DNA from 2 places in the Friedmanniella luteola genome. Region 2 is predicted to be linked to the other one. Evidence: predicted binding sites of a transcription regulator. Region 2 holds the regulator's gene; the other holds the start of a gene.

What was found. Region 2 encodes LexA, which represses DNA repair genes until DNA is damaged. Its sites were predicted from a motif close to TCGAACANNTGTTCGA; they were not measured.
Positions count from the first base shown of each region.
Region 1: a site for LexA is predicted at 10,510-10,525, ahead of BLT72_RS23515 (DUF222 domain-containing protein). Genes of this name have one in related genera too.

Region 1 covers NZ_LT629749.1:1,771,638-1,783,097, reverse strand. The annotation lists gene BLT72_RS08415 (sigma 54-interacting transcriptional regulator) at 4-1,431, opposite strand; gene sepH (septation protein SepH) at 1,647-3,152, shown strand; gene BLT72_RS08405 (sulfurtransferase) at 3,268-4,107, opposite strand; gene BLT72_RS08400 (thymidine kinase) at 4,097-4,792, opposite strand; gene BLT72_RS08395 (aminotransferase-like domain-containing protein) at 4,920-6,128, shown strand; gene BLT72_RS08390 (phosphotransferase) at 6,132-7,052, opposite strand; gene BLT72_RS08385 (serine hydrolase domain-containing protein) at 7,104-8,066, shown strand; gene BLT72_RS08380 (alkaline phosphatase family protein) at 8,069-9,214, opposite strand; gene BLT72_RS08375 (DUF5998 family protein) at 9,223-9,801, opposite strand; gene BLT72_RS23515 (DUF222 domain-containing protein) at 9,807-10,475, opposite strand; gene BLT72_RS08365 (bifunctional acetate--CoA ligase family protein/GNAT family N-acetyltransferase) at 10,579-11,460, opposite strand, start outside.
Region 2 covers NZ_LT629749.1:1,604,250-1,615,709, reverse strand. The annotation lists gene BLT72_RS07620 (ABC transporter permease) at 1-183, shown strand, start outside; gene BLT72_RS07615 (GbsR/MarR family transcriptional regulator) at 180-695, shown strand; gene BLT72_RS07610 (nicotinate-nucleotide adenylyltransferase) at 723-2,129, opposite strand; gene BLT72_RS07605 (vitamin B12-dependent ribonucleotide reductase) at 2,291-5,167, opposite strand; gene nrdR (transcriptional regulator NrdR) at 5,419-5,967, opposite strand; gene BLT72_RS07595 (DUF2752 domain-containing protein) at 6,231-6,650, opposite strand; gene BLT72_RS07590 (hypothetical protein) at 6,713-7,093, opposite strand; gene lexA (transcriptional repressor LexA) at 7,357-8,193, shown strand; gene BLT72_RS07580 (ATP-dependent DNA helicase) at 8,218-10,179, opposite strand; gene hflX (GTPase HflX) at 10,382-11,460, opposite strand, start outside.

The DNA of each region.
Region 1 (11,460 bases), 170 kb from region 2:
CGCTCAGGCCGCGCCGTAGACGGTGCGTCCGTCGACGGTCTCCTTCTCGATCCGGCGGGTCAGGTGCAGGCCCTCGAGCACGAACTCCACGGCCGACGCGACCTGCCCGCGCCCCGCGGCGTCGCCGTAGCCCAGCCGGTCGAGGACCTTCGAGAGGCCGGGCACGCTGCCCAGCTGGGACAGCAGGTCGCGGGCCGGCACCAGCTCGCCGGTCTCGACGACGGCACCCTCGGCGAACACGCCGGTGAAGCCGGACAGGTCCAGCCCGCCCAGCCGGTCGCGGAAGGTGGTCGCGACCGCCAGCCGCAGCAGGTGGTCGAGCACCGCGCGCTCGCGGCCCTCCTCGCCCATCTCGAACTCGACCTTGCCGAGCAGCGTCGGCAGGACCACCCCGATGTCGCAGATCCGGGCCACCGCCTCGTCGTCGCCGGTCCGCGCGGCCCGGCGCAGCGCCGACGCCGAGACGGCCTCGGCGGCGGCGATGGTGAACCGGGCCGAGACCCCGGAGCGCTGGTCGACGGAGCTGGACTCGCGCAGGTTGCGGGTGAAGCGGGCCAGCACCTCCAGCAGGTGGTCACCGACCTCGGCGACGACCGCGGCCTCCTGGCGGAGCAGGGCCACCTCGTCGTCGAGCTCGTCCAGGTAGTGGGTGCGGATCTCGGCGCCGAAGCGGTCCTTCAGCGGGGTGATGATCCGGCCGCGGTTGGTGTAGTCCTCCGGGTTGGCGGTGGCCACCAGGAACAGGTCCAGCGGCAGCCGGAGCGAGTAGCCGCGCACCTGGATGTCGCGCTCCTCCAGCACGTTGAACAGGGCCACCTGGATCCGCTCGGCGAGGTCGGGCAGCTCGTTGAGGCCGAACAGACCGCGGTTGGCGCGGGGCACCAGGCCGTAGTGGATCGTCTCGGGGTCGCCGAGCGTGCGGCCCTGGGCGACCTTGACCGGGTCGACGTCACCGATCAGGTCGCCGACCGAGGTGTCGGGGGTGGCGAGCTTCTCGGTGTAGCGGTCCTCGCGGTGCCGCCACGAGACGGGGAGGTCGTCGCCGAGCTCGGCGGCCAGCGCCCGGCAGCGGACGCAGACCGGCGCGACGGGGTCGTCGTGGATCTCGCAGCCCGTCACCTCGGGGCTCCACTCGTCCAGCAGCTGGCCGAGGGTGCGCATCAGCCGGGTCTTGCCCTGGCCGCGCTCGCCGAGGAGCACGAGGTCGTGGCCGGCCAGCAGGGCCGACTCCAGCTCGGGCAGCACGGTGTCGTCGAACCCGACGATGCCGGGGAACGCGGTGTCCCCGGACCGCAGCCGGGTGAGGAGGTTCGACCGCAGCTCGTCCTTCGTGCTGCGGGAGGTCCAGCCGGTGGCGCGCAGCTGGCCGAGGGTCGCGGCGCCCGGGGCGCTCGGGGTGGAGGAGGAATCGGGGGTGTGTCCGACCGTCATGGTGCGAACAGTACGACGGCACCGAAACGTCGATCCGTCCGAGGGGCGCGGAGGTCCCGTCGCTGCGCCGGAGGACCGGGTGGGCACGGTAGGTTGACCCTCGACACCTGCCCCTCGACCACCCTGACCGCGCGGCCCCGGCTGCGCGACCCCTGCCCCGTGAGAGCGCACCGCGACTCCCGCACCCCACCGGCCCACGGAGGAGCTGCCCGCACATGCGCAGCGCGCACCTGGTCGGACCGAGCCCGGACGGCGGCTCGCTGGTCCTCACCACCGACGACGGCGACGAGCTGACGGTCGTCGTCGACGACCGGCTCCGGGACGCGGTGCGGGAAGTCGGGCGGGGCACGCCGCGGGCTGGCACGACCGGGGATGGGACGGCGCAGGCCGACCGGCCCCGGCCCGGACGACTGGAGAACGCCATGGAAACGTCACTGAGCCCCCGCGACATCCAGATGCGGGTGCGGGCCGGCGAGAGCCTCGAGGACGTCGCCGAGGTGGCCGGCCTCGCCTACGAGCGCGTCGAGCGCTTCGCCGCCCCCGTGCTGGCCGAGCGCGAGCACCTGGCGCTGATGGCCCTGGCCGCCTCCGTGCGCCGCCGGGGCGAGACGGCCGGCCACCGCACCCTGCGGGCGACGGTCGCGGACCGGCTGCTCAAGCGGGGGGTGGACGCGGACGCCGTGGTCTGGGACTCCTACCGGCTGGAGGACGGCCGGTGGGCCGTCACCGCCGGGTACGCCGTCGACGGCGAGGACCACCGCGCCACCTTCACCTTCGACCAGCGGGGCCGGTACTCGGTGCCGGCCGACGACGAGGCCCGCTGGCTGATCGGCGAGCAGCCGCCCGCCGCCGCTGGTCGTCGCCGGGCCGACGCCGCCGACGAGCCGACCATCGACCTCAGCGACGAGCTGGCCCTGGTCCGCGCGACGCAGGAGGCCGACGCCCGCACCGCCGAGGAGCCCGCGCCGCTCGTGGCGCAGGACGACGACCATGGAGACGACGAGCGCGACGACGACGAGCCGGACGGCCACGACGGCATGCTGCCCGGCGCCCTGGCCACCGAGGCGGTGCTGACCGAGGTCGTGGTGGAGCGGACCGAGGTCAGCTCCGTCCGCAGCCTCCGCGCCGTCGTCGTCGACGCGGACGACGACACCGCCCTGCCGCCGGAACCGGCGCGCGGTGAGGCGACCGCGGAGCCGGCGGACGAGCCGGCGACGCACGACGCGGAGCCGGCGGCCGTCGAGGCCGACGACACCGGCGAGCTGACGACGCTGTACGCGATGCTCGGGTCCGACGGCTACAGCGAGGACTCGCCGCGGGTCTACGCCGGCCTGACCGACGCCGCCGCGGTGCCGGAGACCCTGGGCGGTGGCTGGGAGCCGGCCATCGTCATCGACTACCCCGTGGAGCCGAGCCCGGCCGACGAGGCCGAGCTTCCGGCCGCCGAGCACCCCGACCGCACCCAGGTGCCGATGGACGACAAGGCCCCGGTCGAGCTGACCACGCCGGTCGACCCCGGACCTCCGCCACCCGACCAGCTGCCCGGGACCGACGAGCCGGCCCCGCCCTACGCGCGCACCGACGAGGCCGACCGCGCCGAGGAGGCCGAGGAGTTCCAGCTGGAGTCCGAGCCGCCACCGGAGAAGAAGGCGAAGCGCAAGCGCGCCGCGGTGCCCAGCTGGGACGAGATCATGTTCGGCGGGCCCAAGCCCGGCAGCTGAGCCGACGCCACCGCGCCCGACCCTGTCGAAGACCCTTCGACGGGCTCAGGGCGCGGTCGGTCGGGCGCCGTGAGTCAGGCGCCGTGAGTCAGAGCGGTGAGTCAGAGCGCGGGCCTCACGCCGGTCCGGTGGCCACCGGCCTGCTCGCGTCGCTCACCCAGTCGCTCCAGGAGCCCGGGTAGATGCGGCCGTCCAGCCCGGCCGAGCGCAGGGCCAGCAGCGTGTGCGCAGCCGTGATCCCCGAGCCGCAGTAGAGCACCGGCTCGTCCAGCCCGGCGAACCGCTCGGCGATCTCGGCGGCGGGCCGGAACCGCCCCTCCGGCGTCTGGTTCTGCGGGGAGGGCCGGTTGACCGCGCCGGGGATGTGCCCGGCGACCGGGTCGTACGGCTCGGTGGCCCCGGTGAAGCGTTCGGCCGCCCGGACGTCGACCACCGGCGTCCCCGAGCCGAGCAGGTCGGCCAGGCCGGTGGCGTCGACGCGGCCGAGCTGTCCCGGCCGGGGCACGAAGTCGCCTGCGGGCGCCCCGCGGTCCGGTCCGGTCTCGACCGGGTGCCCGGCCCGCTGCCAGGCCGCGAAGCCCCCGTCCAGCACCCGGACGTCGGGGTGCCCCGCGTCGACCAGCAACCACCAGAGCCGGGCCGCGGCGAGCGACGTCGCGGCGTCGTAGACCACGACGGTGACCTCGGTCCGGACGCCGATCCGGCTCAGCGCGGCCGCCAGCACGTCGGCGGCGGGCAGCGGGTGCCGTCCGCCGGCGCCGGTGACGGGCCCGGAGAGCTCGTGCTCGAGGTCCACCCAGTGCGCGCCGGGCAGGTGGCCGGCCTCGTACTCGGGCTGGCCGGGCGGTCCGCCGAGCGTCCAGCGGACGTCGGCCAGCACCACCGGGCCGGGGTCCTGCAACCGGACGGCGAGCTCGTCGACGCTGATCAGCGGGGTGGTCGGCTCAGGGCTCAAGGGAGGTCAGCTCCTCGTCGTCGCGCTCGAACGGCAGGGGGTCGGACAGGGTCGCGCGGGCCACGGCACGGGTGACCCGTCGCCGGTGGTGCCGTCGGCACAGCACCTCGTAGGCCACCACGGCGGGCGCCGCGCCCGCGGCCGCCCCCGCCTGGTCCACCACGTCCCCGACGACCACCTGGTCGCCCTCGACGACCATCACCCCGTCGACGGTGCGCGCGTTGTGGGTGGCCCGCTCGCCGCACCAGCACAGGGCGCGGACCTGCAGCAGCTCGACCTTGTCGCAGAGCTCGACGAGCCGCTGCGACCCGGGGAACAGCCGGGTCTGGAAGTCGGTCATGATGCCGACGGCCACGACGTCGATCTGCAGCTCGTCGACGATCCGGGCCAGCTGGTCGACCTGCACCGGCTGGTAGAACTGCGTCTCGTCGCAGATCAGGTAGTCGACCCGCTCACCGCCGGTCAGCTGGCCGACGACGTAGTCCCAGAAGTCGAACCCGGCGCTCACCTCGATCGCCGGCCGGGTCAGGCCCAGCCGGGACGAGATCGTCGCCGCCCCCGCCCGGTCCTGGGAGGTGAACAGCCGGCCCTTGCGACCGCCCGAGGCGTGGGTGTGGTCGAACTGCAGCGCCAGCGTCGACTTCCCGCAGTCCATCGGACCGGTGAAGTACAGGAACTCTGCCACCGGGCGATCCTGCCCCATCCCGGCCCCCGCGGCCGACGCGGCCCGCCGTCCGGTCGCCCGACGAGAAATCCGGACCGGTCCGGCGGCGTCCGCGTAGCGTGACGCGCACCCGCCCGAGGAGCCTCCCATGACCACCCTGCAGCCCACCCCTCCGACCACGACGGCCCTGCCCGCGCTGGCGGCCCGGGTCCGCGCCGCCCGGTCGTCGGTCATCCGCGACCTGCTGGCCCTCACCGAGCGGCCCGGGGTGATCTCCTTCGCCGGTGGGCTGCCGGCTCCGGAGCTGTTCGACCTCGACGGCGCCCGCGCGTCCTTCGCCGCCGTGCTGGCCGACGACGGCCCCCGCGCCCTGCAGTACTCCCCGACGGAGGGCGACCGGGCGCTGCGCGCGGCCGTGGCCGCCCGCTGCACCGAGCGCGGCCTGCCCACCGACGGCGCCGACGTGATCATCACCACGGGCTCGCAGCAGGGGCTGAACCTGCTGGCGACCGCGCTGGTGGACCCCGGCGACGTGGTGCTGGTGGAGAGCCCCAGCTACCTGGCCGCGCTCCAGTGCTTCGCGCTGGCGGGGGCCCGGCTGGTCCCGGTGCCCTCCGGCGAGGACGGGATCGACGTCGACGCGCTGGCCGACCTGGCGGCCCGGTTGGCGCCCAAGCTGCTCTACACCGTGCCGACGTTCCAGAACCCCACCGGGCGGACGCTCGACCTGGCCAACCGCCGGGCCGTCGTCGCGGTCGCGGAGCAGCACGGCTTCCGGGTGCTGGAGGACGACCCGTACGCGGAGCTGCGCTACTCCGGGGAGCCTGTGCTGCCGCTGGCCGCGCTGACCGAGCCCGGCCGGGTGGTGAGCACCGGCAGCTTCTCCAAGATCCTCGCCCCCGGACTGCGGCTGGGCTGGGTCCGCACCGACCCCAGCCTGCGGGCGGGCGTCGTGGTGGCGAAGCAGGCTGCCGACCTGCACACCTCCACCGTCGACCAGGCCGCCGCCGCCCACTACCTGGCGTCCGGCCGGCTGGACGCCGCCGTCGCGCGCACCCGGGCGGAGTACCGCCGCCGGCGCGACGCCCTGCTGGCCGGCCTGCCCGCCGCCCTGCCCGCCGGCAGCCGCTGGACCAGCCCGGACGGCGGCATGTTCGTCTGGGCCACCCTGCCCGCGGGCTGGGACACCACCGCCCTGCTCCCCCGCGCCCTCGAGCACGACGTCGCCTACGTGCCCGGCGCGCCGTTCTTCCCGACCGACCCGGAACCCGCCACCCTGCGGCTCTCCTTCACCACCTACGGTCCCGACGCCATCGCCGAGGGCACCCGTCGGCTGGCCGCAGTCTTCGCGAGCTGACCCTCAGCCGAGGTCGGCCGGCACCGGCAGGTCGAACGAGCGCAGCAGCCGGGCGGTGTCCGCCCGGTGCCGGGCGGTCGGGAACGCGTGCTCCAGGCACCACAGCAGCTGGTGCAGGCGGTGCACGTCGTCGTCCCCGGCCGGCTCCGGGTCGGTCTCGGGGCCCGGACCGGTCATGTCGTCCCAGAACCGGACCCGGGCGCGGTCGCTGGCCGCCGGCCCCGCCCAGGCCTTGTCCCAGTCCAGGACCGCGACCAGCCGAGCGCTCGCCGGGTCGACGAGGACGTTCTGGTGGTGCAGGTCGTCGTGGCTGAGCACCGGCGGTCCCGCCCCGAGCCGGTCGGGGTGCTCGGCGACCAGCCGTTCGGCCAGCGCCCGGGCCGCCGGGCGGCGGGTGCGCAGCGCCACCCGGCGGCGGAGCGCCTCGGCCAGCGGGACGGGCCGGACCTCACCGTCGCCGTCGAGCTCGCCGAAGCCCGCCGGCCGGACGGTCGACAGCGCGGCCAGCACCGCGGCGACGGCGGCGTGCACGGCGCGCACGGCCGCGTCGTCGAGCAGCGGCCGGACCTCCCGCCACGGCCGGCCGGGGACGTGCTCCTGCAGCAGGTGCTGGACCCCGTCGAGCCGGCCGGACGCGTCGGCGGCCAGCACCGCGGGCACCGGCACCCCGGCCGCGGCGGCGCGTCGCATGACCGCGGCCGTCCGGCCGAGGTCGAGCGCCGGGCCCGCCGAGGTGGCGGCCAGCTTGAGCACGAGCGGCCCGGCCGCCCCGTGCACCGCCAACCGCAGCACCGCCGACTCCGGGGTGGACTGCAGGACGGCCACCTCGTCCACCCGGGCACCGGGGCCCAGGGCGGCGCGGACGGCCTCCCGGGCGAGGTCGTCCAGCCGCAGCGGCGGCCACGGCGTCGTCGGGTCGGTCATCCCGCCATCATGCCGTCGGCGAGCGCGCCGGAACGGCTACGCTGCCCGCTCGTGAGCCCCCGTCCCGTCGACGTCGCGCAGGTCCGCAGCGCCGCCCGCGCCGTGCTGGACGCGGTCGCGGCCGACCCGCGCTACGCCCGCACCGCCCACCTGCAGGTCCGGCTGGGCCCGGACGTCGTGGTGGACGAGCACCTGCGTGGACCGGAGCGCGGCGACGTCTTCTCCGTCACCAAGACGGTGCTGGCCCTGACGCTGGCCGTCGCCGCCCGCGAGGGACGGCTGCCGCCGCTGGACCAGCCGGTGGCCGCCGTGCTCCCCGGGCTCCAGGGCACGCCGGCCGAGCGCCACACCTGGACGCACCTGCTGACCATGACGCGGGGTGCGGAGACGGGCGGCGCCTGGGACGTCGACGAGGTCACCGCGCTGCCCGGCGGCCAGGTCGCCCACGTGGCCCGGGCGCCGCAGCGGACGCCGCCGGGGAGCGCCTTCGCCTACGACAACGGGGCCTCGCACCTGCTGAGCGCCGCCGCGGGCGCCGTGCTCGGGGAGCCGGTGTCCGCCTTCGCCGCCCGCGCCCTGCTCGCCCCGCTCGGCGTCCCGGCGCCCGTGTGGACCTGCGACCCCGACGGTGTCCCGTTCGGCTACGGGCACCTGCGGCTGGCCGCCGACGACCTCGGCCGGCTGGGTCGGCTGCTGCTGGACGGCGGCCGCGTCGACGGCCGGCCGCTGCTGGACCCGGCGTTCCTGGCCGCGATGACCACCCCGCAGACCGCCGGCGGCCCGCCGGAGGACCGGCCCTACGGCTACCACCTGTGGCTCGACGACGGGATGCCGCTCGCCGGCGGGTGGGCCGGGCAGCACCTGCTGGTGGTGCCCGCGGCCGACGCGGTCGTGGTCACCACCGGTGACGCCGGCTTCGACCCGGGGCCGCCGGCCACCGACGCGATGCCGGCGGACTGGCAGCCCGCCCTGACCCTGGTGCAGACGCATCTGCTGCCCGTGCTGCGGGGCTGACCTCAGCCGACGAGCAGCGGGACGAGCATCTCCGCCTCGGTCAGGGAGCCGTGCATCCCGACGAGGGTGAGCTCGCGCGGGTACTGGCGGGTCATCACGGCCCAGTCGCCCCGCAGGGCGACCAGCACGTGGCCGTACCGCTCGCGCAGGTCGTCGGCGACCGGACCGAACCAGCCCTCGTCGACGGCCTCGTCCCGGGTCCGCACCCAGGCGCGGTCACCGAGCAGGTCGCGCCAGCGGGCGGCGACCCGTGCCGGGTCGTCGACGTCGACGTAGAGCTGGCGGAAGCGGCCCTCGCCGGCCAGCGCGCTCACCCCGGCCATCAGCTCCGGCTCGTCCTCCGCGACGACCTGGTGAGCACGGGGGACGTCCACCATGCCGTGGTCGCCGGTGACGACGAGGACGACGTCGTCGGGCAGCGCGTCCCGCAGCCGCTCGCACATGGCGTCGACCCTGATCAGCTGGCGCAGCCAGTCCTCGGAGTTGCAGCCGTGCCCGTGGCCGACGTGGTCGAGCTGGCGTTCGTAGGCGTAGACCAGGCTCCGGTCGCCCTGGGCCGCGGCCGCCGTGACGAGGCCGATCCGCCGCTCCTCGGCCCGCTCGTGCTCGAACGGCACGAAGGCGGCACCGCGCAGCGCGGCCTCGGTGAGCCCACTGCCCTGGAACCGCTGCAGCCCGACCGAGCTCACCTGGACGCCGGCGGCGGCCGCGCGCTCGAAGAACGTGGCGCGGGGCTGGTAGGCCCGGGCGAGCAGGTCCGACTCCCAGGTCAGGGCGTTGAGGATCTCGCCGGTGTCCGGCACCCGGCTGGTGTAGCCCACCATGCCGTGCTGGCCCGGCGGCAGGCCGGTGCCGAGGCTGGTCAGGCTGGTGACGGTGGTGCTGGGCACGCCGGAGGTGAGCGGCCGGCCGGCGGCGAGCAGTGCGGCCAGGAAGGGCACCTCGCGGGCGGAGCGGCGGACCAGGTTCCAGCCGAGCCCGTCGACCAGCACGACGACGTAGCGGGACGCGGCCGGCAGGTCGAGCACGTCCGCCGCCGCCCCGGGGACCCCCAGGTGCGCGCCGATGCTGGGCATCAGGTCGGCGAGGCTGCCGGTCCCGTAGGCGGGCAGCACCAGCCCGGGCAGCGACGTCGACGTCGCTGCCACCGCCGGGGTCATACCGCGGCCGCGCGCTGCAGGGCGCTGGAGAAGCGGGCGAGCCGGTCGACGCGGTCGGGACCATCGGCGGCGGCGCTCATCCGGACGGTGAGGTCGTCGCCGACGAGGGAGCCGGTGTAGCCGTGGTCGGCCTCGCACTCGGGGTCGCTGCAGCTGGCCTGCTCCATGTCGAGCCGGCGCACCGCTCCCCAGCCCACGGTCAGCCAGGTCTCGCTGACGTCGGTGCCCCCGGCCCGGTAGTCCTCGGGTCGACTGACGACCCGGGTGAGCACCACCGCGCCGATCTTGCTCAGGGCCACGGACTCGGTGGACGAGGCCGCCGCGATCCCGGTGGCGGGGGGCTCGGCCGGCTGGTCGTCGGTGTGGCCGACGATCAGGCGGGTGGGCGTCAGGGCCAGCACCGTGACGTGGCGGTGGATCTCGTCGTGGGCGAACGTCGGCTCGTGGTGCACGACGAAGTCGATCAGCTCCTCCTCGCCCACGGCCAGGACGATGGCGTCCTCGACCAGGTCGGGGAAGTAGCCGCACGCCTCGATGTCGGCGCGCAGGTCACGCCGGGTGGAACCAAGCCTCATGGCGATCATCCTGCCACGGCGCAGCAGGCGGAGAGCCCGCTCCACAGGGCCGCCGATCCGTCCGGCGACGTCAGGCCGCGACGGTGCAGCGGGAGCGGGCGGCCCGGGTGGCACCCACGCGGGCCGGCCGTCCGGGGGCATCCGGCCGGCCCAGCCACGGCTCGCGACGTTGTGGTGGTGGTAGCGGCCGAGCCAGGGTGAGATCGCCCAGGTCGGTCCCGCCGCCGTCGATCCACGCCGTGATGTGGTGGCGTTGGCAGTACTCGGGCGGGTGCGAGCAAGCGGGGAAGCCGCACCCGCCGTCGCGGGCGGTCCGCGCCAGGGTCCGGGTCCGCGAGGCGATCCGCCGGCGGCGGCCGAGGGTGAGGACGGCACCGCTCTGCGCGGACGGTGGGGATCACTTCCGCCTGCCCGGCCAACGCCAGCACGTCCCGGACGGACAGCCGGGTGCCGTCGCTGGTGGTGCCGCAGCCGGTGCGGGTGCGGAGGCCCTCCGCGTCGATGGTCACCACCACGGCCGCCGGGACGCCTCCGGAGTTCGGCAGCTCACCCGCCCGGAGCACCCGGCCGCACACCTGCTCCAGGGTGTCGTGCAGCCGCTGCCCGTACCTCCGCTGATCCGGTTCCTGGACCGGCCGACCGTGCGGGGAGATCCGCAACGCCTGCGTCAGCACCCGCGACTGCCCCGGGCCGCCGTCCTCGACGACGTCGATCAGCTGGTCGAGGGCAGCCGACCGCGGGCGCGAGCCGGAAGCCCGAGCGGGCACGAGCCGGAAGTCACAGCGTGCGGGCCAGCGGGTCCCGGCGGTCGTCGGTGGGCGCGGTGAAGATGCGCGCCCCCAGCACCGCCATCCCGTCCCGCGACGCGATGCAGGGGCTGAGCTCGACCGAGGCCAGCTGGGGCAGGTCGTCGGCCAGCTGGGCCACCCGGTGCAGCAGGTCCTCGATGCCGGCGATGTGGACGCCGGGACTGCCGTGCCGGCCGAACAGCGTCGGGGCGGCCCGCAGGTCGCGGACCATCGCCGCGGCGTCCACCGTGGTGAGCGGCGGCACCCGGTAGACGGTGTCGCCCAGCAGCTCGGTCGGGATGCCCTCGAGCCCGAGGGAGATGATCGGCCCGAACGCCGCGTCCTCGCGGCTGGTCACCACCAGCGCCACCCCCGGCGGCGCCATCGCCTGCACCACCGGGGTGGCGACGCTGCCCACGTCCCCGCCCAGGCCGAGCGCCCGGGTCAGGTCCTCCAGCTGCGCCCAGGCGTGCACCATCTCCTCGGCCGACATCAGGTTCCGCTGCACCCCGGCCTGGTCGGGTCGGCTCCGGACCGAGGCGGCCGTCCCCTTGAGCACGACGTTCCAGCCCAGCTGCTCGGCGACGGCGACCGCCTCCTCGAGGCTGGACACGACGAAGCGGGGCACCATCGTGATGCCGTAGGCCTGCAGCAGCTCGGTGGTCTCGGCGCCGTTGAGCAGCCGGCCCTCGGGGTGCCCGGACAGCGCGCGGTTGACCACCCGCTTGGCGCGGGAGGTGTCGACCTCGAGCAGCGGCACCGCGCCGGGGTCGCGCTCGCGCCAGTGGGCGTAGGCGGTCAGGGTGGACAGCGCGTGGATGGCGTCGACGGGCGCGTCGAAGCGGGGCAGCTCACCCGGCAGGTCGACGTC
Region 2 (11,460 bases):
GCCGGCGGCGTCTTCGGGCTGCTGCTGGGGCTGCCCGACCCGGCCCGGACCCTGAGCCCCTTCAGCCACCTGCCGACGCTGCCCGTCCAGGACTGGTCCCCGCTCGTCGCGATGACCCTGGTCGCGCTGGCTCTCGCCGGCGCGGCCGCCCTGGCCCTGCGTCGGCGGGACCTCACCGCGTGACCGCCGAGCCACCCACCGAGCTCCTGGCCGGCGCCGCCACGGAGCTGGCCCACCAGGGGTTCCCGGCCATGCCGGCCCGGGTGATCATGGCGCTGACGGCCAGCGAGGAGGGCCGGCTGACCGCGGAGGAGCTGGCCACCCGACTCACCGCCAGCCCGGCCGCGATCTCCGGGGCCGTCCGATACCTGGGCACGCTCGGCTTCATCCGGGCCGGGACGCTGCCGGGTTCCCGGCGGCACGTCTACACGCTGCCCCACAGCCCCTGGTACACGGCGACGCTCACCCGGCCGGGGCTCTACCGCAACCTGACGGAGCTGCTGGCCGCCGCGGCCGCGCGGATGGGCGAGGACTCCGCCGCCCGGGACCGGATCGAGGAGATGGTCGACTTCTTCCGGTTCTTCGAGCGGCGGATGCCCGAGCTGCTGGAGGAGTGGCACCAACAGCGGCCGGACCGGCGCCGAGCGGGGACCGACGTGCGCCGCGGGCCCGCCCCGGGGCCGCCGACGGGGTGAGCCGCGGGCCGGAGCCGGCCGAGCCCCTCAGCCGGCCGGTTCGCGGTACTCGAAGAAGGCCCGCTTCTTGATCAGCTCGGCGACGGCCGCCGGCACCATGGGCTCCCACGCCTGGTCGCCGCAGGCGATCCGGCGCAGCACGTCGCGCGACAGGATCGGCAGGTACTCCGGCTTGAACTGGTCGAGGTGGACGAAGCTGCCGCGCTGGGCCAGGTAGTCGAAGAGCAGCTGGGTGCCATGACCGACGTCGAGGTCCTCGACGGTGACGACCGCACCGTCCTCGGGCCGCCTCATCGGGTAGACGAACAGCTTGAGGTCGTTCTTGAACAGCCGGCCCAGGCTCTCGAGGAGGCCGCCCTGCATCTGCGTGTGGTTGGACTCGTCGAAGAGGTCGGCCAGGCTGGGGACCCCCATGACGATCCCGATCCGCTCGGTCGTGCGGGCGGCCAGGTACTGGGCCAGCCGGTTGTACTCGAAGTAGTCGGAGATCAGCACCGTCATCCCGCACGCGGCCAGCAGGTCGGCGCGCGCGAGGAAGTCCCGACGGTCGACGGCGCCGCCGGCCAGGAGTTTGCGCATCGAGAGCTCGGCCAGGGCCAGCACGGGCTTGCCCGCGACGGCGGGGTCCTGCTGGAACTTCTCCCGCGCGCAGTCGAGCATGTCGATGTTCACCACGGTGGGCGGGCGGAAGCTGCCGCGCTCGACGAGCACGGCGTGCTTGCGCAGCACCTCGCTCGGCTGCAGGACCTCCCGGTCGGGTCCGAACATCGCCACCCCCGACAGACCCAGGCGCACCAGCTCCAGCGCCATCAGCCGGTTGTCGACGTGGCGGAACTCGATCCCCTTGAACTGGATCATGTCGATCTCGATGCGCCCGGTGGACAGCCGGTCCAGCAGGCGCTGGACGATCTCCTCGGGCTCCTGGCGCTCGAAGAACGCGGCGTGCAGCAGGTTCACCCCGACGATGCCGAGGGCTTCCTGCTGCAGTCCGGCGTCGTCGTCGAGCATCCGCACGTGGACGACGATCTGGTTCGGCTCGTCCATCGGGTGGGCCTGGAAGCGCACGCCCATCCAGCCGTGGCACTCGTTCCCGCCGGCGTAGCTGCGGGCGACCACCGTGTCGGCGAAGGCGAAGAAGCAGCTGTCGTCACCCCGGGTGTGGGAGAGCCGGTCCACGTTGAGGTCGAGCTCGTAGTCGAGCATCGCCTGCAGGCGACCCAGGGAGACGTAGCGCTGGGACTTGCCGTAGACGGCGTCGGAGACCGCCATGTCGTACGCCGACATCGACTTGGCGATGGTGCCCGCGGCCCCGCCCGCCCGGAAGAACCAGCGGGCGACCTCCTGGCCCGCCCCGATCTCGGCGACCGTCCCGTACCAGCGCGGGTCGAGGTTGATCCGCAGGGCCTTCTGCAGCGTGTCGCCAGCGATCTCCATGCGCCCCATCCTCGGGGGTCCGGTCACCGCAGGGGAACGGCCCCGCCCGATCGCTGGACCGGGTCGCGCGCCGACGTGGCGGCCCGACCCTGCTCGGTGAGCCCCCCACGAGCACCGGCCCGGTCCCCCGAGGGGACCGGGCCGGTGCTGGTGCCTCGACGTCAGCTGCAGCCGCTGGTGGAGCCGCAGCCCTCGCAGACGTAGCAGGAACCGCTCGGCCGCATCTTCGTGCCGCAGGTCAGGCACAGCGGCGCGTCGACGCTGGTCCCGGTGAGCGACTCGAACAGCTCCGAGGTGGTGCGGGCCGTCGCCGGCGCGGGCTTCGCCACGGCGACGTCCGGCTCGTCGAGGAGGTCGGTGTCGACCTCGTCGCCCGCGTCGTTCTTGAGCGAGTCGGCCTCGGTGACGTCCTCCTCCGGCAGGTAGGACCCGGTCTCGACCTGACGCGCCCGCTCGGTGGCGGTGTAGATGCCCAGCTCGGACCGCTCGTCGAAGGACAGGTAGTCCAGCGCCAGGCGGCGGAAGATGTAGTCCATGATCGACTGCGCCATCCGGATGTCGGAGTCGTCGGTCAGACCGGCCGGCTCGAACTTCAGGTTGGTGAACTTCTGCACGAAGGTCTCCAGCGGCACGCCGTACTGCAGGCCGATGGACACCGCGATCGAGAAGGCGTCCATCACGCCGGCCAGGGTGGAGCCCTGCTTGCCGAGCTTGAGGAACACCTCGCCCAGGCCGTCGTCGGGGTAGGAGCCCGAGGTCATGTAGCCCTCGGCGCCGCCCACGGAGAAGGACGTCGTGCGGCTCGGCCGCGACTTGGGCAGCCGGTTGCGGGTCGGCCGGTAGACGATCTTCTCGACCACGGTCGGCTCGGCGGCGGCCGCCGCCTCGACCGGGGCCGCGTCCTTCTTCTTGCCCCCGTCGCTGAGCGGCTGACCCACCTTGCAGTTGTCGCGGTAGACGGCGAGCGCCTTGAGGCCGTACTTCCAGCCCTGCAGGTAGACGTCGGCGATCTCCTCGACCGAGGCCGTCTCGGGCAGGTTGACCGTCTTGGAGATCGCGCCGGACAGGAACGGCTGGGCGGCCGCCATCATCCGTACGTGACCCATGGGCTTGATGGCCCGGGCGCCCATCGCGGTGTCGAACACCTCGTAGTGCTCCGGCTTCAGGCCGGGGGCGTCGATGACGTGGCCACGCTCGGCGATGAACTCGACGATGGCCTCGACGGTCTCGGTGGCGTAGCCCATCCGCCGCAGCGCCCGCGGGATCGTCTGGTTGACGATCTGCATGGACCCACCGCCGACGAGCTTCTTGAACTTGACCAGCGAGAAGTCCGGCTCGATGCCGGTCGTGTCGCAGTCCATCATGAAGCCGATGGTCCCGGTCGGGGCCAGCACGGACGCCTGCGCGTTGCGGTAGCCGTTCGTCTCGCCCAGCTTGACCACGGCCTCCCAGGCCCGGGTCGCCCGCTGCTGCACGTGGGTGTCCAGCGTGCCCACGGTGCGCAGCGAGTCGTTGGCCGCCTGGTGCTTGCGCATGACCCGCTGGTGGGCCACCGCGTTGCGGGCGTACCCGGCGTACGGGCCGACGATCGCCGCGAGCTCGGCCGAGCGGCGGTAGGAGGTGCCGGTCATCAGCGAGGTCACCGCGGCGGCGAAGGCCCGGCCGCCGTCGGAGTCGTAGCCGTGGCCGGTCGCCATCAGCAGCGCGCCGAGGTTCGCGTAGCCGATGCCCAGCTGACGGTAGTCCCGGGTGGTCTGGCCGATCGCCTCGGTCGGGAAGTCGGCGAAGCAGATGGAGATGTCCATCGCGGTGATGATCAGCTCGACGGCCCGCTCGAACTTCTCGGCGTCGAACTGGTCGTCGTCGCCCAGGAACTTGAGCAGGTTGAGGCTGGCCAGGTTGCACGAGGAGTTGTCCAGGCTCATGTACTCCGAGCACGGGTTGGACGCGTTGATCCGACCCGACTCCGGCGTGGTGTGCCAGTCGTTGATCGTGTCGTCGTACTGGATGCCCGGGTCGGCGCAGGCCCAGGCGGCCTGGGCGATCTTGCCCCAGAGCTCGCGGGCGTCGACGGTCTCGATGACGCTGCCGTCGCTGCGGGCGCGCAGGCCGAACGGCTTGCCGTCCTCGACGGCGCGCATGAACTCGTCGTTCACCCGGACGGAGTTGTTGGCGTTCTGGTACTGGACCGAGGTGATGTCCTTGCCGCCGAGATCCATGTCGAAGCCGGCGTCGCGCAGCGCGCGGATCTTGTTCTCCTCGCTGGCCTTGGTCTCGATGAACTCCTCGATGTCGGGGTGGTCCACGTCGAGGACGACCATCTTGGCCGCGCGGCGGGTCGCCCCACCGGACTTGATGGTGCCTGCGCTGGCGTCCGCGCCACGCATGAAGGAGACCGGGCCCGAGGCCGTGCCGCCGGAGCTGAGCAGCTCCTTGGACGAGCGGATCCGGGACAGGTTCAGGCCGGCGCCGGAGCCGCCCTTGAAGATGAAGCCCTCCTCGCGGTACCAGTTCAGGATCGAGTCCATCGAGTCGTCGACGCTCAGGATGAAGCACGCGCTGACCTGCTGCGGGGACTGGGTGCCCACGTTGAACCAGACCGGGGAGTTGAACGAGAAGTACTGGTGCAGCAGCATCCAGGTGATCTCGTGCTCGAAGACCTCCGCGTCGGCCGGGGTGGCGAAGTAGCCGTGCTCCTCGCCCGCCCGGCGGTAGGTGTGCACGACGCGGTCGATGAGCTGGCGCAGCCCCTGCTCGCGCTGCGGGGAGCCGAGGGCGCCGCGGAAGTACTTCGTGGTGACGATCGTGGAGGCGTTGACGCTCCAGAAGTCGGGGAACTCCACCGCCTTCTGCTCGAAGACGGTCTCGCCGGTCTTCCAGTTGGTCTGCACGACGTCCCGGCGCTCCCACACGACGTCGTCGTACGGGTGGACGCCCGGGGTGCTGAAGACGCGGTCGATGGTCAGGCCGGCGTTCTTGCCGCGGCCGGGCCGCTTCGCGTCCGAGCGTCCGTTCGCCGGACGAGCGGTTTCGGTCATGTGGAGCCTTCCTGTGCTGCCCGGCGTCGTGCCGGACGGTGCTGACGATGGGTTACCCCGAGAGTGCGGTGGCCCCGAGGGGCCATGGCCACCCGCAGGTGGTGGCCGGTCGTGCGGTGACGCCTGTCGTGCGGCCCCCGGTCGGGCTCGCGGGGCGGGCACGTCGCAGGGGTGGAACCGGGGCTGGGCTCACGCAGACCTTCCCGGCCGCGCGAACCCTGCCCCGGGGATCGGGGGGCAGGGGCTGAGCCCTACGGCGGGGCCTTGCGGCCCGGGGTCAACCGGTGCGGGGTGAAGGCGCTGACCTTCTGGTCCGCGGCCGGGTCGGGGATGAGGGGCTCGATGCCGGTCGGGTCCTGCTCCACGCGGAGCAGCGCGATCTCGGCCTCGAAGTCGTCGACGGAGCGGAACTGCCGGTAGACGCTCGCGAACCGGAGGTAGGCCACCTGGTCGAGGTCGCGGAGCGGGCCGAGGATGGCGACGCCGACCTCGTCCGCGGGTACCTCCGGCGAGCCGGAGGCCCGCAGAGTGTCCTCGACGACCTGGCCGAGCCGCGCGAGCTGGTCCTCGGTGACCGGGCGACCCTTGCAGGCCTTCCGCACGCCACCGATGACCTTGTCGCGGGCGAAGGGCTCGACCACCCCGCTGCGCTTCACGACGACGAGCTGCATCTGCTCCACCGTGGTGAAGCGACGGCTGCAGTCCGGGCACTGACGGCGGCGACGGATGCTCGAGCCGTCCTCCGCGGTGCGCGAGTCGAGGACCTTGGAGTCGTGGTGACGGCAGTAGGGGCAGAACACGCGCGACTCCTCCCGGGGTCTCCGCCGAGCCGTCCTGGGGACAACCCTGTGCAGAGGATGTGGACCGTGCTGTGGATCGGTGTGGACGACCAACCACTACCTGTGGAGGAAGAACACCGGTGTAACTACTAGATGTAGAGAGCGTACGTCTGCACGGCCCCGACCGCAAGAGACCGGCCCACCGGGCGTGGCGCGCCGGGGCGAGCCCGCGGAAGGCGTGCCGCAGCGCCCCCGCGGACGGCGGGGGGTCGGGACGCCCGAGCTCAGAGCAGGTTGCGCAGGACGACGAAGACGGTGGCGCCCAGGAGACCCAGCAGCAGCCACCGGGTGGGGCGCACACGGATCAGACCCGCCGCCGCCCGGGCGGGGAGCCGGACGGCGGGGCCACCGAGGGCCTCGACGCTCCACAGCACCCCCAGGACGGCGAGGACGACCAGGCCGACCAGCACGACCGGGTTGTAGGCGAAGGCGGCGACGAGGTCGCCGTGCAGCAGGGCGCTCCCGAGCCGGGTGCCGCCGCAGAGGGGGCACTCCCAGCCGGTCGCCATCCGGAAGGGGCACGGGAGGCCGACGCCGGTGCCCGCGTACAGCGCGCTGAGCGTGACCCCGAAGGCAGCGACGCCGGCGAGCTGGGCGACGCCACGGGCTGCCCGGAACGGGCGGGCCGGCGCCTCGGTGCTCACCCGGCCATTCTGCCCGCAGGGCGGACCAGCGGGGTGGCCGACGGCGCCGTGCACCAGGCAGGTCAGGGCTGGACGAGGACCGTCCGGCCGGCGTCGGCGTAGCGCTCGCCGGTGACGCGGAGGGCGGTGAGCCCGACCACGGTGACCGCAGCGGTGACGATCAGCAGGGCCGTCACCAGCACCAGCGCGATCCCGCGCTCGGTCAGCCGCCAGCCGGCGGACGCGACGGCCGGGGCCGCGGGCGCGTCGACGGCGCAGGCCTGCGGACGCAGCACCCGGGTGCCGCCGGCCAGCGGACGCGCGGGCCGGGCCTGGGGGCCGGTGCCCCGTCCGGTCCGGCGCCGCGGACGTCCCGGCGCCCGGGTGGGCGACGTCGGGCGAGCGGTCGCGCGGTACCCGGCGGCCGTGGCACCCTGGGGCGCCTCGAGGGTGGTGACGTCCATGGTCAAGCTCCTCAGGAGAAGTCGAACAGACGTTCGATAGAACGTGTGTTTGATTTGTACCGCACCAGACGGCGGCTGCCAAGCACATGCGAACGCGTGTTCGACCTCGGGTCGAGAGTTCGCCGTCGTCGTGCTCATGTCCTCACCTCACCAGGGACCACTGACAGTTCTCGGGCGTCGCCGCCGCGGACCGCTCGGACGCGGTCGCGACACGCTCGAACAGGTGTTTGATTTCACCGCGGGCCTTCCCTAGATTCAGCCGCATGGCAGACCGTGACGACACCACCTCCTCCGCCGACCTCGCGCCGGGCCGCCCGGCCCGCAAGCGCGGCCGACCCAGCGCCGCCGAGGTCGAGGCGCAGCTCGGGGCCAGCGGCACGGTCCGGTCGCTGCCCGACGGGCCCGCCGACGCACACGGCCTCACGCCGCGCCAGCGGCGGATCCTCGAGGTCATCAAGGAGGCCGTGGACAGCCGCGGCTACCCGCCCAGCATCCGCGAGATGGGCGAGGCGGTCGGCCTGGCCAGCTCCTCGAGCGTCGCCCACCAGCTGAAGACCCTGGAGCAGAAGGGCTTCCTGCGGCGCGACCCCAACCGTCCCCGGGCCCTCGAGGTGCTGCTGCCCGGCGAGGCCGACAGCCGTCCGGCCGTCCCGGCCGAGGGCGCCGCGCGCCCCGTGCTGGCCGAGGCGGAGGTCGACGACACCGGTCGCGGCGACGCCTACCCGGCCCCGGTGCACGTGCCCGTGCTGGGACGGATCGCCGCCGGCGGCCCGATCCTCGCCGAGGAGCGGGTGGAGGACGTGTTCGCCCTCCCTCACCAGCTCGTCGGCCAGGGCACCATGTTCCTCCTCGAGGTCCGCGGAGACTCGATGATCGACGCCGCCATCTGCGACCGCGACTGGGTGGTGGTGCGTCAGCAGCCGACCGCCGAGAACGGGGACATCGTGGCGGCCCTGCTGAACGACGAGGCGACGGTCAAGACGTTCAAGCGGCGCGACGGCCAGGTGTGGCTGATGCCGCACAACCCCGCCTACGACCCGATCGACGGCAACCACGCCTCGATCCTGGGCAAGGTCGTCGCGGTCCTCCGCAAGCTCTGACGGCCGGCGGCGTCCGGTCCGCCCTCAGGCCTGGCCGGACAGCCGCCGCAGTGCCTGCACGACCGTCTCCCGGTCGCTCGTCTGCCACATCGGCGGCATGGAGGCGCGCAGGAAGCTTCCGTAGCGGGCGGTGGCCAGCCGCGGGTCCAGCACGGCCACCACTCCCTTGTCGTCGGTCCGGCGGATCAGCCGGCCGGCGCCCTGGGCCAGCAGCAGCGCGGCGTGCGTCGCCGCGACGCTCATGAAGCCGTTGCCCCCCGCCTCCGCCACCGCCCGCTGCCGGGCCAGGGTGAGCGGCTCGTCGGGCCGGGGGAAGGGCACCCGGTCGATGATCACCAGCGAGCAGGTCGCGCCCGGCACGTCGATGCCCTGCCACAGCGAGAGCGTGCCGAACAGGCTCGTCTGCTCCTCCGCGACGAAGCGCCGGGTCAGCTCCGAGAGCTGGGCGTCCCCCTGGCACAGCACGGTCTGCTGGGGCAGCTGCTTGCGCACGTGCACGGCCGCGGCCTCGGCGGCCCGGCGGGAGGAGAAGAGCCCGAGCGTGCGACCGCCGGCCGCCCACACCAGCTCGGCGATCTCGGCCAGCACCTCGGCGGGCATGCCGTCCCGGCCGGGGGCCGGCATCGAGCGGGTGAGGTAGAGGATGCCCTGCCGCCCGTAGTCGAAGGGCGAGCCGACGTCCAGCGCCCGCCACCGGACCGGGGCCGCCTCGTCGGTGTCGGGGCCGTCGGTGTCGCGGACGGAGCTCTCGGGCTCGGCCGTGCTGTCGTCGCGCTCGGCCGCCCGCAGCCCGACGCTGGCCGCCATGGGGGTGAACTCGCCGCCCAGCTTCAGAGTGGCGGAGGTCAGCACGATGGTCGCCTCGCCGAACACGGCGCTGCGCATCAGCCCGGCGACGCTGAGCGGCGCCACCCGGGCGGCCCTGCCCATCCGCTCGGACTCGCTGACCCAGACGACGTCGGTGGAGTGCAGGGCGGCCATCCGCTCGGCGACGTCGAAGACCTCCTTGACGGCGGCCGCCGCCTGCCGCCGCTCCCCGTCCGCCTTCTCGTCGCCACCGCTCATCTTGCTCACCGCGGTACGCGCGGCGTCGCGGACGGTCGCGCAGCCCTCGACGAAGGCCGACGCCGCGTTCTCGACCCGCTCCAGGGGCGCGCCCTCCAGCGCCCCCCGCAGCGTCTCGGCCGACTCCAGCAGGTCGAGCGCGACGTCGTCGTCCAGGTGCACCATGGCGCGCCGCGCGACCCGCTCGATCTGAGCCGGCGTCAGCTCGGCGGAGGCCGCCCCCGTCACCCGGGCCACCAGCTCGTGGGCCTCGTCGATGATCACGGCGGAGTGCTCGGGCAGGGCGGTGCCGCCGTGCATGGCGTTGATGGCGAGCAGGGCGTGGTTGGTGACCACGAGGTCGGCCGACCGCGCCGCCTCGCGCGACTTCTCGACGAAGCACTCGTCACCGAAGGGGCAGCGCTGCGCCCCCAGGCACTCCCGGACCGGGATGGAGACCTGCTGCCAGCCCCGGTCGGTGTGGCTGGGCGCGCCGTCCCGGTCGGCGACGCCGCCGCTGGTCGCCTCCTCCTCGGCCCACTCCCGCAGGGCGAGCACCTCGGCGCCCAGCGCCGACTCGGGGCTGGCCTTGGGCGTGATGGTGCTGGCCAGGTCGGCGGCGCTGATCAGCGTGCTCTGGTCGGTCTCGCTGCCGTCGCGGACGCGGAGCAGGCACGCGTAGTTGGTGCGGCCCTTCAGCACGGCGTGCTTGGGGCGGCGGCCGGTCACCTTCTGCACCGCGTCCAGCGCGGCCGGGATGTCGTTGTCGGCCAGCTGGGACTGCAGGGCGAGGGTGGCGGTCGCGATGACGATCCGCTCCCGCGAGCGGGCCAGCCGGACGAGCGTCGGCGCCAGGTACCCGAGGGACTTGCCGGTGCCGGTGCCGGCCTGGATCAGCAGGTGCCGGCCGGTGGCCAGGGCGTCGTCGACGGCGTCGGCCATGGCGACCTGCCCCGGCCGCTCACGGCCGCCGATCTTCTCCACCGCGGCGACGAGGACGTCCCGGTGGCCGGCCGCAGTCGCCGTCGGGCGGGTCGTGGCGGTGGCGGGGGTCACCGAAGAACTCTAACGGCCGCCACCGACAGGTCCCTCCGCGCGCGACGGGGCTGTGGACGCGCCGACCCCGCCGCTGTGGACGGGGCCGTCAGGAGGCCGGGCCGCCCGCGGTCTGCAGGTAGGGCTCCAGCTCCCCGGCCAGGGACGGCAGGACCCGCGCGTTCACCACGGTGCCGGCCCCGGTGTGCTCGAGGGTGGTGATCTCCCCCGCCTGGTGGATGCGGTTGAGGAGGTCGCCGCGCTCGTAGGGCAGCAGCACCCGGACGACGACCTCCGGGCGCGGCAGCCGGGCCTCCAGCGCCGCCCGCACGTCGTCGAGGCCCAGCCCGGTCCGGGCCGAGGCGATCACGGCGGTGGGGTAGCTGGTCCGGAGCGCCGTCAGCACCCCGGGGTCGGCCTGGTCGGCCTTGTTCAGCACCAGCTGCTCGGGCACCTCACCCGCGCCGATCTCGGCCAGCACGCCCCGCACGGCCTTGATCTGGCCCTCCGGGTCGGGGTCGGAGGCGTCGACGACGTGCAGCAGGAGATCGGCCTGCGCCGACTCCTCGAGGGTGGAGCGGAAGGCCTCGACCAGGTCGTGCGGCAGGTGCCGGACGAAGCCGACCGTGTCGGTCAACGTGTACACGCGGCCGTCGGGGGTGCCCGCCCGGCGGGTGGTCGGGTCGAGCGTGGCGAACAAGGCGTCCTCCACCAGCACGCCGGCGTCGGTCAGCCGGTTGAGCATGCTCGACTTGCCGGCGTTGGTGTAGCCGACGATGGCCACCGACGGGATCTCGTTGCGCCGGCGCCCGGCCCGCTCGACCTGCCGGGTGCTGTCCAGGTCCCGCAGCTCACGGCGGAGCTTCGCGATCCGGCTGCCGATCCGTCGACGGTCGGTCTCGATCTTGGTCTCACCGGGGCCACGGCCGCCGATCCCGGCGCCGCCAGCGGCGCGTCCGCCCGCCTGCCGGGAGAGGTTGCCACCCCAGCCGCGGAGACGCTGCTTGAGGTAGTTGAGCTGGGCCATCTCGACCTGGGCCTTGCCCTCCGCGCTCTGCGCGTGCTGAGCGAAGATGTCGAGGATCAGGGCGGTCCGGTCGATGACCTTGACCTTGATCTTGTCCTCCAGGTTGCGCAGCTGCGCCGGGGAGAGCTCGCCGTCGCAGATGACGGTGTCCGCGCCGGTCG